Regions from separate parts of the Intestinimonas sp. HCP28S3_D6 genome, predicted to be linked through region 1. Evidence: a T-box and tRNA genes for the amino acid it is inferred to sense, from the RefSeq annotation. Region 1 holds a T-box; the other regions hold tRNA genes.

The links. A T-box is a leader RNA that pairs with one kind of tRNA and senses whether it is charged. The one in region 1 lies ahead of ACTNBK_RS02665 (glycine--tRNA ligase), so its partner is inferred to be a tRNA-Gly.
Region 2: it has a tRNA-Gly gene. The T-box ahead of ACTNBK_RS02665 (glycine--tRNA ligase) is inferred to sense a tRNA for this amino acid. The anticodon was not compared.
Region 3: it has a tRNA-Gly gene. The T-box ahead of ACTNBK_RS02665 (glycine--tRNA ligase) is inferred to sense a tRNA for this amino acid. The anticodon was not compared.

Annotation. Positions count from the first base shown of each region.
Region 1 is NZ_JBQHTM010000004.1:106,741-112,309, forward strand. It holds gene ACTNBK_RS02660 (LTA synthase family protein) at 1-1,288, opposite strand, end outside; gene ACTNBK_RS02665 (glycine--tRNA ligase) at 1,886-3,307, opposite strand; T-box leader at 3,368-3,578, opposite strand; gene gpr (GPR endopeptidase) at 4,065-4,976, opposite strand; gene rpsT (30S ribosomal protein S20) at 5,176-5,439, shown strand.
Region 2 is NZ_JBQHTM010000003.1:51,711-57,279, forward strand. It holds gene sigG (RNA polymerase sporulation sigma factor SigG) at 1-408, shown strand, start outside; gene ACTNBK_RS01905 (YlmC/YmxH family sporulation protein) at 484-753, shown strand; gene rpsB (30S ribosomal protein S2) at 942-1,676, shown strand; gene tsf (translation elongation factor Ts) at 1,767-2,684, shown strand; tRNA gene ACTNBK_RS01920 (tRNA-Gly) at 2,997-3,070, opposite strand; gene ald (alanine dehydrogenase) at 3,632-4,750, opposite strand; gene pyrH (UMP kinase) at 5,024-5,569, shown strand, end outside.
Region 3 is NZ_JBQHTM010000008.1:79,269-84,837, forward strand. It holds gene ACTNBK_RS04665 (enoyl-CoA hydratase/isomerase family protein) at 1-68, opposite strand, end outside; gene ACTNBK_RS04670 (DUF3298 domain-containing protein) at 358-1,212, opposite strand; gene ACTNBK_RS04675 (RNA polymerase sigma factor) at 1,202-1,708, opposite strand; gene ACTNBK_RS04680 (GDSL-type esterase/lipase family protein) at 1,730-2,638, opposite strand; tRNA gene ACTNBK_RS04685 (tRNA-Gly) at 2,907-2,982, opposite strand; gene ACTNBK_RS04690 (hypothetical protein) at 3,035-4,159, opposite strand; gene ACTNBK_RS04695 (lactate utilization protein) at 4,140-4,727, opposite strand; gene ACTNBK_RS04700 (YitT family protein) at 4,747-5,569, opposite strand, start outside.

The sequences.
Region 1 (5,569 bases):
CGTCGCCCCACCAGGTCTGGTCGTCGTTGTAGGGGCCGTGGCCCTGGTAGGTCAGGTTGTACTGGAACACGGGCTGGCCCAGGGCCTTGTCCTGCTCCCAGAGCTTGATGAGCTCCGGGAAGAAGAGGTCGTCGTAGCCCACGCCGCCGTCGGTCATGGGAGAGAAGTAGTTCTCCACGAAGCGGTAGTCCTGGAAACCCAGGTTGACGTTGATGTTCTCCCGGTTATAGAACCAGGCGTAGCAGGGGTGGGAGCCGGTGACGGTGTAGCCCTGGCTGCGGAAGTACCAGGGGTAGGAGTTGGTGGCCGACCGGAAGGAGCCCAGATCGGCAAAGCCGGTGAGGAAGCACCGCTCCGAGTCCACGGTGCCCCCGGCGAAGATGTTGGTGATGAGGTCGCCGGTGAGGCTCTCTTCCTCCAGGGCGTGGTAGTCGGCGTACACCTTGGGGTCCAGGGTGGGGGTGCCGTACTTGGAAAAGTCGTCGTAGGACTCCAGCATGATGGAGATCACCGACACCTTCTTGTCCTCGGGGATGTCGGCGTCCTCGTAGCCCGACAGGATGGTCTCGGCCCGACCGGCGTCATAGCCCTCCGGCGGGGCGTCGGAGGCCGACTTCACGCTGTGGAGGAAGGGGTAGACGAAGCCCTTGGACACGTAGACCTGGGTGGCCGACCACTGGTTGATGAGGCCGTTGTTGGCGGTGCGGTTGTTGTAGATGTCGTCGCTCTGGGTCATGTTCCACACGGGGAGGGCGCAGAGGACGGCGGCGGCGAAGCCCAGCAGCAGCAGCCGGGCGCCGGGGCGGCCCCGGACGCAGAAGTGGAGGAAGAGCCAGCCCAGGATGAGGAGCACCAGGGCCAGGATCATGGTCTTGGTGAGGAAGAGCTGGTACTTCCCCGCCATGTTGCCGGCCTCCTTCAAAAGGAGCAGGTCCTCGAACATGAGGGGGTCGTTGCGGAACTGGAGCTTGAACCAGCTGCCCATGGTAAAGCCCAGGGTAATGGCGGCGGTGAGGGCGTAGGCCAAAGAGGCCCGGCCCAGGATAAAGTAGAGCAGGAAGTAGAGGAGCACCACCGGGGCCAGGTTCAGAAAGGCGATGAGGGGGTTCTGGAAATAGCTCAGGAGCATGGCCTTCTGGTCGATGACAGCGGCAAAGATCAGGCTCACAAGGCCTACTCCCAATGTGGCACACAGGCCCCAAAAGAGGTTCCAGACCCAGAAGAGGGCGGTTTTCCACGCCGGCCAGGACTGGTCGGCATGGCGCTGAAAGAGGGGGATTTTTTTCATATCTGATTCCTTTTTGTCTGTGAAAGGGGGAACAAACAGAGCCTTCCCCCGGGGGTCTGACTGTCCGGTGGACAGTCAGAAGAAATGACTTCTTCCTTAACCCGTGGTGCCCCAGTGCGCACACTGGGGCGGATGAGGGGGGACTTTAAGCGTGGTTTACGTCTCATTTTCTTTCTGTTACGTGAAAGGACAGGAGAGACGGTCAAAGACCGTTTCTTTTTCCCTGCTGGAAAAAGAACGGTTTTTGGAATCCAAAGAAAAAGGGGCTCCCGTGCGGGTTAGGTGATTCCAAATAGGAATCCGGCGGCACGTCTTTACGCCCCGTAGAGGACCAGCACCGTCCACAGGTGACTACCTCGGTGGAACAGGGAAAAGCCGTGGTCCTATCCCACATTTTTTCGCCGCCTGCGCGGGTGGGTGTCGGAGCGTGGTGGCGCTGCCTGATGTTCCTTCTATTGTGGGGCGCGGCTTCCCAGACGCGCCCGTGGTGCTGTGCTGTTTGTGGGGCGCGACGACTCGGCGCGCCAAACCACACCGTAAAGCTGGGGTAGGGGCGGATATGATCCGCCCCTACGCCCGGCCGCGGTGGGCAATTCCTTAAAACGCCACTCTCTCGGCAATATAATCCTTGAGCTGATCGATGGGGATTCTGACCTGCTCCATGGTGTCGCGGTCGCGGACGGTGACGCAGTTGTCAGCGGGGGTCTTGTCGTCGCCCACGGTCTGGAAGTCCACGGTGATGCAGTAGGGGGTGCCGATCTCGTCCTCGCGGCGGTAGCGCTTGCCGATGGAGCCGGCGTCGTCGTAGTCCACCATGAAGTACTTGGAGAGCTCGGCCTGGATCTCCCGGGCCTTGTCGCCCAGCTTCTTGGAGAGGGGCAGCACGGCGCACTTGAAGGGGGCCAGGGCGGGGTGGAGCCGCAGGACGGTGCGGACGTCGTTCTTCTCGGCGTCCACGACTTCCTCGTCGTAGGCGTCCACCAGGAAGGCCAGGGTGACGCGGTCGGCGCCCAGGGAGGGCTCGATGACGTAGGGGATATAGTGCTCGTTCTTCTCCTGGTCGAAGTAGGTCATGTCCTTGCCGGAGGTAGTCTGGTGGGCGTTGAGGTCAAAGTTGGTACGGCTGGCCACGCCCCACAGCTCGCCCCAGCCGAAGGGGAAGACGAACTCGAAGTCGGTGGTGGCGTTGGAGTAGTGGGAGAGCTCCTCGGGGTCGTGGTCCCGGAGCCGCAGGTTCTCGTCCTTCATGCCCAGCTGGAGCAGCCACTGGTGGCAGAAGTCCTTCCAGTACTTGAACCAATCCAGCTCGGTGCCGGGCTGGCAGAAGAACTCCAGCTCCATCTGCTCGAACTCACGGGTGCGGAAGGTGAAGTTGCCGGGGGTGATCTCGTTGCGGAAGCTCTTGCCCACCTGGCACACGCCGAAGGGCAGTTTCCGCCGGGTGGTCCGCTGGACGTTCTGGAAGTTGACAAAGATGCCCTGGGCGGTCTCGGGGCGGAGGTAGACGGTGTTCTTGGCGTCCTCGGTGACGCCCTGGAAGGTCTTGAACATCAGGTTGAACTGGCGGATGTCGGTCCAGTTGTGCTTGCCGCAGGTGGGGCAGGGGATATTGTGCTCCTCGATGAACTCCTTCATCTGGGTCTGGCTCATGGCGTCCACGCTGTGGCCCAGGTCAAAGTTATTCTCCTGGCACCAGTCCTCGATGACCTTGTCGGCGCGGAAACGCTCCTTGCACTCCTTGCAGTCCATGAGGGGGTCGGAGAAGCCGCCCACGTGGCCGGAGGCCACCCACACCTGGGGATTCATGAGGATGGCGGCGTCCAGACCCACGTTGTAGGGGTTCTCCTGGACGAACTTCTTCCACCAGGCCTTTTTCACGTTGTTCTTGAGCTCCACGCCCAGGGGGCCGTAGTCCCAGGTATTGGCCAGGCCGCCGTAGATCTCGCTGCCGGCGAAGATGAAGCCACGGCCCTTGCACAGGGCTACGATCTGTTCCATGGTCTTTTCGGTGTTTTTCATGGGGAGACACTCCTTATGACAAAAATAAAGGTAAGCAAAAGAAAACGCCCTGAGCCTATGGCTCAGGGCGAACGCTGACGGTCCGTGGTACCACCTGAATTTGCACCCCTTAGGGCGCACACTCTTGGGTCCGTAACGGGGACGAGACGGCGGAGCATTTCCGCTCCGCGGCTCACGGGCGCCTTCCGCGGGACCGTCGGGAGCCTTGCACCGAAGCGGCTCCTCTCTGCGGTCCGGGTCCTCGCGTACTCCTCCCGGTCACTGCCTTTTTCCGATTTGGGCCCATTTTATCACCCTTTCTCCCCGCCGTCAAGGGCTGGGACGGAAAGAAAGCACGGTTTTGGACACTGTTTTGCCTGTGTAGGGGCGACCTTTGGTCGCCCGCCGTACCGATACGGGAAAGTTTCATTTGTGGGGCGCGGCTTCCCAGACGCGCCCCGCGAAAAAGCGGTCCCGCACCGGCACGGCGGGCGGTCGCAGGCCGCCCCTACGCTGGGGCACCGGCGGCGTTACAGAGTAAGCCGACGGTGCAAGTGGCGTAACAGTAGAAGAGTCCGGGGGGTACTTCCAATAGGGGGGAGCCGCAGCTCCCCCCTGTGTTTGGTCGTTTTAAGGGGGTTGGGTGTCGGGTAGGGGGGAAATCGCAACCCCCCCTTCCCGCCTGACTCTTTTGCCCCTTTCTGGTCATTCAGAAAGGGGCCCGCCGGAGGCCGTTCCCCCATTAAAAAAAGCAGCGTGGTTTAAAGCCTCTTCCCCCTCAGGACAAAAACAGCTCCACGTCCTCCACGGAGAGACGGGGGTGGAGGGCCAGGTCGATGCCGAAGCCGATGACCTTGGCCATATCTTTGACCCGCTGGTCAATGTCCCTGGGGGTGACCATGAGGCTCCCCCCCACCCCCCGGAGGGCGGCGGGGTCCAGGTCGTCCCGGCCGGCCTCCTCCAGGATGTCCAGGGCCAGGGTGGCGCCGTCCACCACGGTGGGCACCCCCACGGCGATGACGGGCATCCCCAACGTTTCGGCGTTGAGGGCGAAGCGGTGGTTGCCCACCCCGGAGCCAGGGACGATGCCGGTGTCGGAGAGCTGTACCGTGGCGCAGATGCGGTCCAGGCTGCGGGCGGCCAGGGCGTCCACGGCGATGACGCAGCCCGGCTTTACCTTCCCCGCCACCGCCTGGGCCAGTTCCCCGCTCTCCACGCCGGTGGTGCCCAGCACCCCCGCCGCCAGGGCGGCCACCGGCCGAAAGTCCCCAAAGTGCTCCGGGGCCTGGTCGATGAGGTGGCGGGTCACCAGGGTGTGGTCGGCGGCGCCGGGCCCCACGGCGTCTGGGGTGATGGCCCGGTTGCCCAGGCCCACCACCAGCACCGGGGCCTTTTCCGGCACCCGACAGCGCCGGAGCAGGTGGGAGAGCTCCCCCGCCAGGGCCCGGCAGGACCGGGGAAAGGCCTCCTCCTCCCTGCGCGTCAGCCCGGTGAGGTCCACCGTTACATAGGTCCCAACAGGCTTACCCAGGGCCTCCTCCCCCCTGCCGTCCAAAATCTCCACCCGGGTCACCGGGCAGCCCTCCCGGCGCTCCTCCTGCACCCGCACCCCCTCCGGCGCCGGGGTCTCCCGCCCCGCTCTGGCCAGAGCCTCCGCCTCCACCGCCAGGTCCGTCCGCCGCGTCAGCATGGATCACCACGCTCCCTTCCGCAAGATATAGTGGCTGCATCGCCATTTGACCCCTATTTTTTGCGAAATCCAAGTTTCCTATCCAAAGAACAAAAAAATTTAAAAAAAAGGTTGCATTTTTTCAAAGCTTCTGTTAAAATGGATACCTGAACGGGCAGGTCCCGTGGATATGATTATACCATCGGAGGAGGTGTTTGGTTTGCCGAATATCAAGTCTGCCAAGAAGCGCGTGCTGGTCAACGAGACCAAGGCGGCCCGGAACAAGGCGGCCAAGTCTGCGCTGAAGACCCAGATCAAGAAGTTTGACGCCGTGGTGGCCGAAGGCAACCGCAGCGAGGCCGATGTTGTCTACAAGGCCACGGTGAAGGCCATCGACAAGGCTGCCGCCAAGGGTCTGCTGCACCGCAACAACGCGGCCAACAAGAAGAGCGCCATGACCATCAAGCTGAACAAGCTGGCCTGAGGCGCACAGATCATTGCCTGAAAACCGCCTGCATGCGCAGGCGGTTTTTTGCTGCCCATAGAGGACCATTTTTTGGAAAAAAGGAAAAAACCCATGCTTTATTTGAAATTCAAACTAAAAATGCTTGACA
Region 2 (5,569 bases), on a different contig from region 1:
TACAAAGTGCTCCAGACCAAGGAAAAGTTTCTATCCGAGCACCAGCGGGAGCCCAGCGTGGAGGAGATCGCCTCCGCCATGGGGGTGAAGCGGGAGGAGGTGGTGGCCGCCCTGGACGCCATCGTGGACCCGGTGAGCCTCTACGAGCCAGTGTACGACCATGAGGGGGACACCATCTGCGTCATGGACCAGGTGAAGGACGCCAAGAACACCGATGAGAGCTGGCTGGAGCATATCGCCCTCAAGGAGGCTATCGCCCGGCTCTCCGAGCGGGAGCGGCACATCCTGGATCTGCGTTTCTTTCAGGGCAAGACTCAGATGGAGGTATCCGCCGAGGTAGGCATCTCCCAGGCTCAAGTCTCCCGACTGGAGAAGAGCGCCCTCAAGCAGATCCGTCGGGATCTATAAAGGTGGCATACCGATGCCTTTTTCCGCATAGGGTGGCAGGGAGCGGAACACACCGCGGGAAAGGGGGCGCCGGAGATGGAGAGCACCGTCTCGGAGCTGCGGGACAAGGAGGTCATCGACATCAGCGGCGGCAGCCGCTTCGGCTATGTGGGGGACGTGGAGGTAGACCTGGAGACCGGGCAGGTGAAGGCCCTGGTGGTGCCGGGGCGCCTGCGGTTTTTCGGCCTGCTGGGCCGGGAGAAGGACCACGTCTTTCCCTGGTCGTCGGTACGCCGGTTCGGGGAGGATATCATCCTGGTGGAGGGCGGGTCCCCCGCCGCCATCGATGGGGCGGAGGACGCCTGAACCTGGATGGTAAAAAACAGGAAAAAATGGTTGCATTTCAGCTGCAACTGTGATAAAATACCCTAGCTGTGCGAAAAGGCACAGTATTACACACACCGTCCGGGATACGGCGTCCGGTGCCCTTCGGGGTGGACGTGCCGCAGATGAACGGGGTGGAGGTAATAACAATTAAAGGAGGAAACAAAACTATGGCAGTCGTATCTATGAAGCAGCTCCTGGAGGCCGGTGTCCACTTCGGTCACCAGACCCGCCGCTGGAACCCCAAGATGGCCACCTATATCTACACTGAGCGTAACGGTATCTACATCATCGACCTGCAGAAGACCGTGAAAAAGCTGGAGGAGGCCTACAACTTCGTCCGCGATCTGGCCGCCGGTGGTCAGACCCTGCTCTTCGTGGGCACCAAGAAGCAGGCTCAGGAGGCCATCAAGGAAGAGGCTTCCCGCTGCGGTGGTTACTATGTGAACGCCCGCTGGCTGGGCGGCATGCTCACCAACTTCAAGACCATGCGCGGCCGTGTGGACCGTCTGAACCAGCTCAAGAAGATGCAGGAGGACGGCACCTTCGACATGCTCCCCAAGAAGGAAGTCATGAAGCACCTGGGCGAGATCGCCAAGCTGGAGAAGTACCTGGGCGGCGTCACCGAGATGAAGAAGCTCCCCGGCGCCCTGTTCGTGGTCGACCCCCGCAAGGAGCGCAACGCCATCAACGAGGCTCGCAAGCTGAACATCCCCATCGTGGCCATCGTGGACACCAACTGCGATCCCGATGAGATCGACTACGTGATTCCCGGCAACGACGACGCCATCCGCGCCATCCGCCTGATCTCTTCCGTCATGGCCAACGCCATCATGGAGGGCAAGCAGGGCGAGGACAACGCTGCTGATGAGGCTGCCAAGGCTGAGGAGACCGCCAACGCCTGATCCGAGATCCTGACATTGGGCTTTTAGCGCCCGCCGGCGCGCGGCGGGCGCTTTTTTACAGAAGAAAAGAAATATATGGAGGTTATTGATATGGCTTTTACTGCAAAAGACGTGCAGACTCTGCGCGAGATGACCGGCGTGGGTATGATGGACTGCAAGAAGGCCCTCACCGAGGCCGACGGAAACATGGACAAGGCTGTGGAGCTGCTGCGTGAGAAGGGCCTGGCCGCTTCCCAGAAGAAGGCTGGCCGTATCGCCGCCGAGGGTATGGCTTACGCCGCCGTTATCGACGGTGTGGGCGTGGTGGTCGAGGTCAACGCCGAGACCGACTTCGTGGCCAAGAACGAGAAGTTCGTGGACTTCGTCAAGGGTGTGGCCGCCACCGTCGTGGCCAACAAGCCTGCCGACCTGGACGCCCTCATGGAGTGCAAGTATGCCGGCACCGATCTCACCGTCACTCAGCAGCAGCAGGAGATGGTTCTGGTCATCGGCGAGAACATCAAGGTCCGCCGCTTTGCTTTCTTCACCGAGGGTGTGTGCGTGCCCTACATCCACGCCGGCGGCAAGATCGGCGTGCTGGTGAACCTGGAGACCAGCCTCTCTGCCGAGCAGGTGGAGACCGTGGGTAAGGACGTGGCCATGCAGATCGCCGCTCTGAATCCCCGCTTCTGGGACAAGACTCAGGTCACCCAGGACGTGCTGGACGAGGAGAAGAAGATCATGATGGTCCAGATGGCCAACGACCCCAAGATGGCCTCCAAGCCCGAGCAGGTCCGTGAGAAGATCGTCATGGGTAAGCTCAACAAGTTCTACGCTGAGAACTGCCTGCTGCAGCAGGAGTTCGTCAAGGACAACAGCATGAGCGTGGAACAGTATATCGCTTCTTCCGCCAAGGCTCTGGGCGGCACCATCACCTTCAAGAATGCTGTCCGCTTCGAGAAGGGTGAGGGCATCGAGAAGAAGCAGGAGAACTTCGCTGAGGAGATCGCCAAGCAGCTGGGCAAGTAATTGTTGAGGCCATCCCCTGCATCTTAGCCTTATTGACCACTCAATCATGACTCGAAGGAGTCCAAGGTAATCGTAATGATTACCCTGGGCTCCTTATTTTTTGGAGACCTAAGGGAGATGAGGTGTCTTTGTGACATGGCGAAATACAGCATTATTCCGCTGTGCACTTTCTGAGTGTAATCCGTGTGTATTTGTCCGTCTTCTTGACCTCTGGGTCATCTCTGGCGGAGACGGAAATGCAGATAAGCTGAGGTTATGAAACCGTTGGGAATAAAAAATCCCGCAGCCATTACGGCTGCGGGATTTTTTGAATGGAGCAGGTGAAGGGAATCGAACCCTCGTGTTCAGCTTGGGAAGCTGACGTTCTGCCATTGAACTACACCTGCATCTCAGAGGGACTTTATTATTATAACATGGGCACTCATATTTTGCAAGAGGGGATTTTCCAGAGTTGGTTGATGAAATTCGGCATAATTAACAATTTATTTACATAAAATTTATGAAATATCCACATAGTTCTCTTGCTTTTTTACCATCGGACTGCTATACTAACTTCAAACAACCGGGAAGGAGGTATGTGCAGTGGAAAATGTTCGCGTGAAGCCCCTGGATGTGGATGATCTGATCTTTGGCGGCAGCGAGGAGCGGACCGTGAGTGAGCGGTAAGCCTTGTACCAAGAAAACCGCACCGGAAGGTGTGGCTTTTTTGCTGATAGAGACAATTTATTACCAGCGGGTCGGCTTTGGGCGATGGCGTCCAAAGCCCTTTTGCTATATAGAAGCACTGGTCTGTCTTAGGCAGACGGGTGCCTTATTGTATAAAGAAGACCACTTGCGGCGAAGTCCTCCTGTTCCTGTCCGTGGGCTGTCCGCACCGTTCGGCGCGTGAAAGGGCCGGGCACCACAGGTGCCCGGCCCTTTTCGTGTCCCGACACGGGGATTTTTGTTCAGAACAGCGCTTCAGAGGGGATGGAGGGAAGTCCCTGGATCTCTCCCACGGATGGAAGCGTCAGCTTGCCCATGTAGGTATTCAAGCCCTTGCGGAGGGTGGGGTCCAGCCGCATGGTCTCTTCGGCGCCGTGGTCGGCGATGGACCGGATGTAGGGCAGGGTGGCATTGGTGAGGGCAAAGGTGGAGGTGCGGGGGACAGCGCCAGGCATGTTGCTCACCGCGTAGTGAATGACCCCATGCTTGACGTAGGTTGGGTCCTGGTGGGTGGTGGTGTGGTCGATGGTCTCCACGATGCCACCCTGGTCCACGGCTACGTCGATGATGACAGAGCCGGGTCGCATCTGCCGTACCATCTCCTCGGTAATGAGCCGGGGAGCGATGGCACCGCCGGGAATGAGGACCGCGCCCACCACCAGATCGGCCCATTGGGTGGCTCTGGCGATGTTGTAGGGGTTGGAGGCCAAAGTGATAACACGGCCCTGGAAGAGGTCATCCAGGTAGGTGAGCCGCTCGATGGACACGTCTACCACCGTTACCTGAGCGCCTAGGCCCACGGCCATCTTCACAGCGTTGGTTCCTACGGTGCCGCCGCCGATGACCGCCACATGGGCGCTCTCCACACCGGGGACGCCGCCCAGAAGCACGCCCCGGCCGCCGGTGGTCTGCTCTAGCAGACGGGCACCAACCTGAATGGACATGCGCCCGGCAACCTCGCTCATTGGGGCCAAAAGAGGCAGGGAGCCGTCGGCGAGTTGGACAGTCTCATAGGCGATGCCGGTTACCCGGCTTTCCAGCATGGCCCGGGTCAGTGCACGATTTGGAGCCAGGTGAAGGTAGGTAAACAGCGTTTGTCCGGGACGGAGAAGGGCATACTCCTCCTCTTGGGGCTCTTTGACCTTGACGATCATGTCAGCCATACGGAAGATCTCCTCCGGGTCGTCGCAGATCTGGGCTCCGGCGTCGATGTACTCCTCGTCAGTAAAGCCGCTGCCCAGACCGGCACTGTTCTGGACCACCACTCGATGGCCTGCCCGTACCAGGGCATCGGTACCGGCAGGGGTGAGGGCGACGCGGAACTCCTGGGGCTTGACTTCCATAGGGATACCAATCAGCATAGAGTTTGCCTCCTTTCCTGCACACGAACGGTTTGACCAAGACCATTATAATATAGATTGCAGCGGTGGGAAAGAGGGAAATGGCAGAGAGATTTGATATGTGTATAAATTTTAAAAAATCTGACTGCCCCCCTATGCAAAAGGGAAAAGTTATATTAAAATAGGTACGACTGAGTAAACTGCGCCGCGGCTCTGTCCGTGGGCTGTTGCGCCGTGCCGGGACGAATCCGGACGCGGCCCAGGAATATAAGGATACGGAAGGGGATATTCTCTATGCCTGAACCGCAGTATAAGCGCATCCTGCTGAAAGTCAGCGGTGAGGCCCTGGCCGGAGACGCCAGCCGTGGGCTGGACTTTGACGTCATCGGCAGAGTCTGCGACGTGATCAAAAAATGTAATGAAGCCGGTGTCCAGGTGGGCATTGTGGTGGGTGGCGGCAACTTCTGGCGCGGCGTGAAGGACGGCGGCGACCGGATGGAGCGCACCCGGGCCGACCACATGGGTATGCTGGCCACCGCCATCAACGCCCTGGCCATTGCCGACGTGCTGGAGCAGAAGGGCGTGGATGTCCGGGTCCAGACTGCCATCGAGATGCGCTCGGTGGCCGAGCCCTACATCCGCTCTAAGGCCATTCGCCATATGGAAAAGGGCCGGGTAGTCATCTTCGGCTGCGGCACCGGCAATCCGTTCTTCTCCACTGACACCGCGGCAGTGCTGCGTGCGGCGGAGATCGATGCCGACGCCATCCTGCTGGCCAAGAACATCGACGGCGTGTACAGCGCCGACCCCAGAAAGGACCCCACGGCGGTAAAGTACGAC
Region 3 (5,569 bases), on a different contig from region 1:
TTCAGGTAGTCCATGGTGATAACCGCGATGCCGTCTTCCACGGTGTAGATCAGCTTCTTCAGTTCCATTTTTACCCTGCTCCTTTCACAAGCTTACTCAGATCTGGGTTTCCGGTAACACCGGGCCTTACACTTAAAGGCTACCACTTTGTATTGTGAAAATCAATCATTTTTACCTGTATTATAAAAAATATATTTGTATAAAATAATGAATTTTGGCCTGGGGATTGCATCCATTCAAAATGAAACTAAGAATTTCTCATTTTTACCCTTTCCCTCATTTGCCGTCGAAAAAGCCGGACGGGCGGATATGGAAGAACCGTATCCGCCCGTCCGGCTTGGAGGCAGAAATATTGGATCAATCACCAGATTGGATGACGAACTCCTGATTGCCCATGGAACCAGGGCCCAGCTCGTACTTCTCAAAGACCACCACGGGGAGCCCATCTTCATTGAGGTAGAAGGGTTGGTCCTCCTCAATGCCCTGGAAGCCGCCCTGCTCGGCGGTCCAGTAGATGTTGTCCGGGTCCTGGGACCGCTCCTCGATCTGCTGGGCCACCTGGGTGTTGACGATCTCCATCCAGTTGGGTCCCAGCAGGTCCCGGAGGCTGAGCTCCTTGCCCGTCTCCAGGTCGATGTTGTAGGTGTAGAACTCGGTGTAGGCGCTGGCCCGGGTCTCGGTCTTCTCCACCACGAAGGAGAGGTACTGGTCGGTCTGACACTTGACCTCGTAGTCCACGTCGATGATGACCGGCATATAGTCCTTGGGGTCGCCGTCGGTGGCCACATAGGCCTCCTTGGCCTCCCGCGCCCGCTCCTCAGCCTCGGCGATGACGGACTGGATGCGGGCGGAGATCTCCTGATTGATCTTCTGCTCCAGCTCGGTGTGGCCGGTGTGCTCCAGGGCCGGGAGCCGTACATCGATGACCCGGTCGTCGTCGTTGACGGTGTACTCGGTGACAGTGACGATTCTGGCCAGGCTGCCCAGCACCGGCACCTCGTACACCGCCTGTGCAAAGCTGGGGCTGCCGTTGACCAGCAGCACGAAGCAGGCGCAGCTGGCCAGGGCGGTGGCCAGGCTCCGGCGCAGGGTCCGACGGTGCTTCCGCTGCCGGTCCCCCTCCCGGATGGCGGCGCGCACCATAAAGGAGAGTTCCTCCGGCGTCTCCTGAGCCCGATAGCGGGCCCTGGCCCGTTCCATTTCAGGGTGCATAGTCGATCTCCTCTCCAGTCATGTCCTTGAGCTTTCGGATGGCCTTGTAGAGCCGGGACTTCACCGTGTTCAGGTTGGCCCCGGTAGCCTGGGCGATCTCCTCCAGCTTCATGTCCTCAAAGTAACGCAGCTTGATGACGGTCTGTTCCGGGAAGGACAGCCGGTCGATGGCGTCATAGAGGTCCAGCCGCTCCCCCGGGTCCCGGGGCTCCTCCGCCCGGTCCACCATCACGTCCTCCAGGGACACCAGGTTGCGATTCCGCCGGAAGTGGTTCATGGCCTCGTTGATGAGGATGCGGTAGAACCAGGTCTTGAGATAGGCCGGCTCCCGGACGCTGTCCACCTTGCTGAGGGCCTTCACGATGGCCTCCTGGACCACATCCATGGCCGCATCCCGGTTTTTGACATAACTCATCGCCAGGCGGTAAAAATCCGTCTGTCCGTTGAGAATATGCTCCACCAGCAATTGGCGGTTGTCCGGGACGTTCTGTCTCAAGGGGATGGCAGCTTCCTTCCGTTATGAGGTCTCCGACGCCGCGGTATGGGTCCGGAGGTAGTCGGCCCAGCGCTGATAGCCGGCCTTGGTAAGGTGGACCCCGTCCACGCTCTCATCCGCCGGCAGGGCGTCGTTTTCGTCGGCCAGGGCGGCGTGGGCGTCCACCAGGTAGACCCCCTTCTCCCCGGCCAGCTGGGCGATGAGGTCGTTGTAGACGGCGATCTTCTCATTTTTCAGCCACTCATGGCTCTCCGACTTCTCCGCCGTCACCGGCAGCAGGGTCTGGAGATAGATCTGGGCGTCCGGCTGGGCCGCCCGGACCAGATCGATGAGCTGGGCATAGCAGTTGTAGAACCGCTGGTCGTTGTACCAGCCCAGCTCATTGATGCCCAGCAGGATGTAGACCTTGCCGTAGGATCGCTTCCCCAGGGCCTCCAGAGGGGTGTACTTCTGACCGTTCAGCCGGATCACCTTGTCGGTGCGGACGGACTGGACGGTGAGACCCTTGTAGGAGAGGTTGGCCGGCCCCCGGATGTCACTGTACAGCAGCAGGCCGTCGGTGAGGGAATCCCCCAAAAAGGCGGCATCCTCGAACCAGTCGTTTTCCACCCGCTCCCTCTCGGGCACAGGGGCGGTATAGTCATAGCCCTGGGCGGCGTCCGTTTCCGCCGGGACAGCGGCAGTCTCTGCCGTGGAAGGCGTCACGGGCACGGGAGCGGTCACTGTGGGGGCCACGGTCTCCACGGCGGTCTCCTGCCGCTCCACCTTCTGCCGGGGCAGGTCATCTGTATCGTGACGGGCGCTCACATGGGCGGAGAGCACCGACCAGCTTCCGGCCAGCAGCAGCGCCAGGAGCAGCACGGCGGCGGGCAGGCGCAGCGCTGGGGCGGTCCGCACCTTCCGTTGGCAGCGTTTCGGCTGATAGCCCATGCGTCTCCCCTCCTTTTCTGTCTTTCTGTATGTTAGACGGAGGGGCGGGCGGAAAGTTTTCACGGGGGAGAAAAAGTTTCAGGTCGGCATGAGGGCGCATTTGGGAAGCCGCGCCCTACAAAAGCGCCGCTTTTGCGGGGACCCCGCACCTCCGGATTGCAAAAAATGCGGCTACACCGCATTTTTGTGGTGGAGGCAGCGCGTTCTCGCCAAAGGACAGTGGTCTTGATATGAAAAAAACGGACTGCATAAGCAGTCCGTTTTTTGCTGGAGCAGGTGACGAGGCTCGAACTCGCTACCTCCACCTTGGCAAGGTGGCGCTCTACCAGATGAGCTACACCTGCAAGCGACAAATGATATTATAGCCACACCTGCCGCTTCTGTCAATAGTTTTTTTCAATTTTCCGCATTTTCTTCTGTGGGGATGGCCGCCTCGCCGCAGACGGGGTATTCCCCCTCCGGCCAGGTATAGCCCGCCTGGGCCATCTGGGCATCGGTGAGGAGGATGCCCTCCTCCCGGGAGGGGTCCACATGGAAGCTCCCCTCCCCCAGGGTGACGATGGTCCAGAAGTGATGTACTCCGCCCAGATCCCCCTCCACCACCTGACAGGGCAGCTCCGTGAGGTCGCACAGCTCCTTATAGGCCAGGGCCATGCCCTCGCTGTCGGCAGCTCCCTCCACCAGAGCGTGGTAGGCGGTAGCCCCCGCCGCCTCGTCGGCTCTGGCGCGCTCCCCCAGGGCGCTGAAGAGCACCGAGGCCAACACCCGGTCGGCAAGGCCGGTGCGGTAGGGCTCCACCAGGTCGGTGGCGGCGTCCTCCAGCTGCACCCGCTTGCCCTGGAGGGTCCTGGCGTCCTCGGGATAGGTGAGGAGGACCTCCACCACCCGCCGGCTCCCCTCATCGGGGTACAGGTTCACCTGGGCCTCCGGCATGCCCAGGGCGGCGGCGGGCAGATCGTAGTAGGCCTCCCGGATGAGGTCACGGATATAGTCGGCGTCCTGGGTCTCGTCGAAGTAGTTGATCTGAAAGACCGTCTCGGGGACGAAGCCGTCCAGGGCGTCCAGCAGCTCGGCCCGGATGGCGCCGCTGCCGGTGACGGTGGTGACGGCGGCGATCTGCTCCGCCGAGCGCCGGTAGTCGATGGTGATGGTTGCCTCGTAGTAGGAGACCATGCGGGCAAAGCTGTGCTGGATGCGGTCCACGGCGTAGGCCCCCAGGGGGTCGGAGTGGCTGATCTCGTCGCAGGCCCGGGTGAGCTGCTCCTCCACGTCTCCCTTCCAGTTCCGCAGGCGGATGACGCCCTCCTCCTGGCCGGCCTTCACCTGGGCCAGAATGGCGCTCTGGAGCTCGGAGTAGGTCTCCGCCCACACGGCGTTGGAGTCGTCCTCGGCCACGCTGAGCCGGACGTGGGGCTCCACCGACTGGTACTCCCGCTCCAGCATGGCCGAGCAGCCGCTGAGGAGCACCAGGGCCGTGAGTCCCAGGGCGGCGAAGCGCCCCTTAATAGCCCAGGTCCTCATCCACCAGCACCACTTCCATGTCCATGCTGGTGGGCTTCTCCCAGTACACCACCAGGGCCCGGCAGATGCGCTCGGGGCTCTTGCAGTCGTAACAGCGGTCGCCCTTGGCGGCGCAGGGGGTCTTGCGGTTCAGGCGCTGGGCGCTCTTGGGGGCGGCGATGTTCCGGGCCCGCCAGAGGGCGGCGTCGTAGTCAGGGGCCACCTTGTTCCGGCCCACGATGAAGTACACCTTCTCGTGGCCGAAGAGCCCCGAGGCCACCCGGTTGCCGGTGCCGTCGATGTTGATGAGCTCCCCGGTCTCGGCGGCGCCGTTCACCGAGGTGAGGTAGACCTGGGCCCCGGCGGCCTCCTGGAGGGTGCTCCCGCCCCAGTGCCAGAGGACGGTGTTGTGCTTGGCCAGCCGCTCCCCCAGCCCCATCTCCTGGACGGTGACGGAGCCGCCGATGCCGATGGTCTTGCCGTCCAGGGCGGCGTCTAAGTAATCGGCGGCCTGGGCCGCCGTGTCGAAGCGGGAGACGGCAAAGCCCTCCGCCTCCAGGCTCTTCTGCAACTTTTCGAGATCTGCCATAAGACACCCTTCTTTCACATCACAAGTCGTTTTGCTGATATTCCCGAAACCCCTCGCCCATGACGTCGTGGGCGTCGCAGACGATGAGGAAGGCGGCGGGGTCCACCTCCTTGACCATGCGCTTCATGGCCACGATCTGCCGCTGCTTGAAGGCGCACATGAGCACCTCCTTGTCCTCTCCCGACCAGGCGCCCCGGCCCTGGAGGATGGTGACCCCCCGGTCCAGGTCCCGGATGAGCTTCTGAGCGATGGCCTGGGGGTCCTGGCTGATGATATAGGCCACCTTGGCGGTGTCCAGGCCGTAGAGGACCACGTCCATCACCTTGGAGGAGAGGAAGAGGGCCACCAGGCCGTAGAGGGCGCTGTACACGTTGCCGAAGGCCAGGGCCACCGCCACGATGACCACCAGGTCGATGGCCATGAGGAGCTTGCCCATGGGCAGCCAGGCCAGCTTCAGCTTCAGCAGCCGGGCGATGAGGTCGGTGCCGCCGGTGGTGGCGCCCTGGAGGAAGACGATGCCCAGGGAGCCCCCCATGAGCACGCCGCCGTAGATGGTGGCCAGCATGGGGTCCATAGGCTGGAAGGTATAGAGGGCGTGGAGCACGTCGATGGCCAGGGAGGAGACGAACATGGCGTAGAGGGAGGAGAGGAGCAGGTGGCCCCCCAGCAGCCGCCACCCCAGCAGGAAGAGGGGGGCGTTGAGGATGATGACCACGGTGCCGATGGGGGCCCAGGGCAGGAAGGCGTTGATGATCTGGGCCACGCCGGTGATGCCGCCGAAGCCGATCTGGTTGGGCTCGTAGCACCAGTTGAAGCCCACGGCGTAGATCGCCGACGCCAGG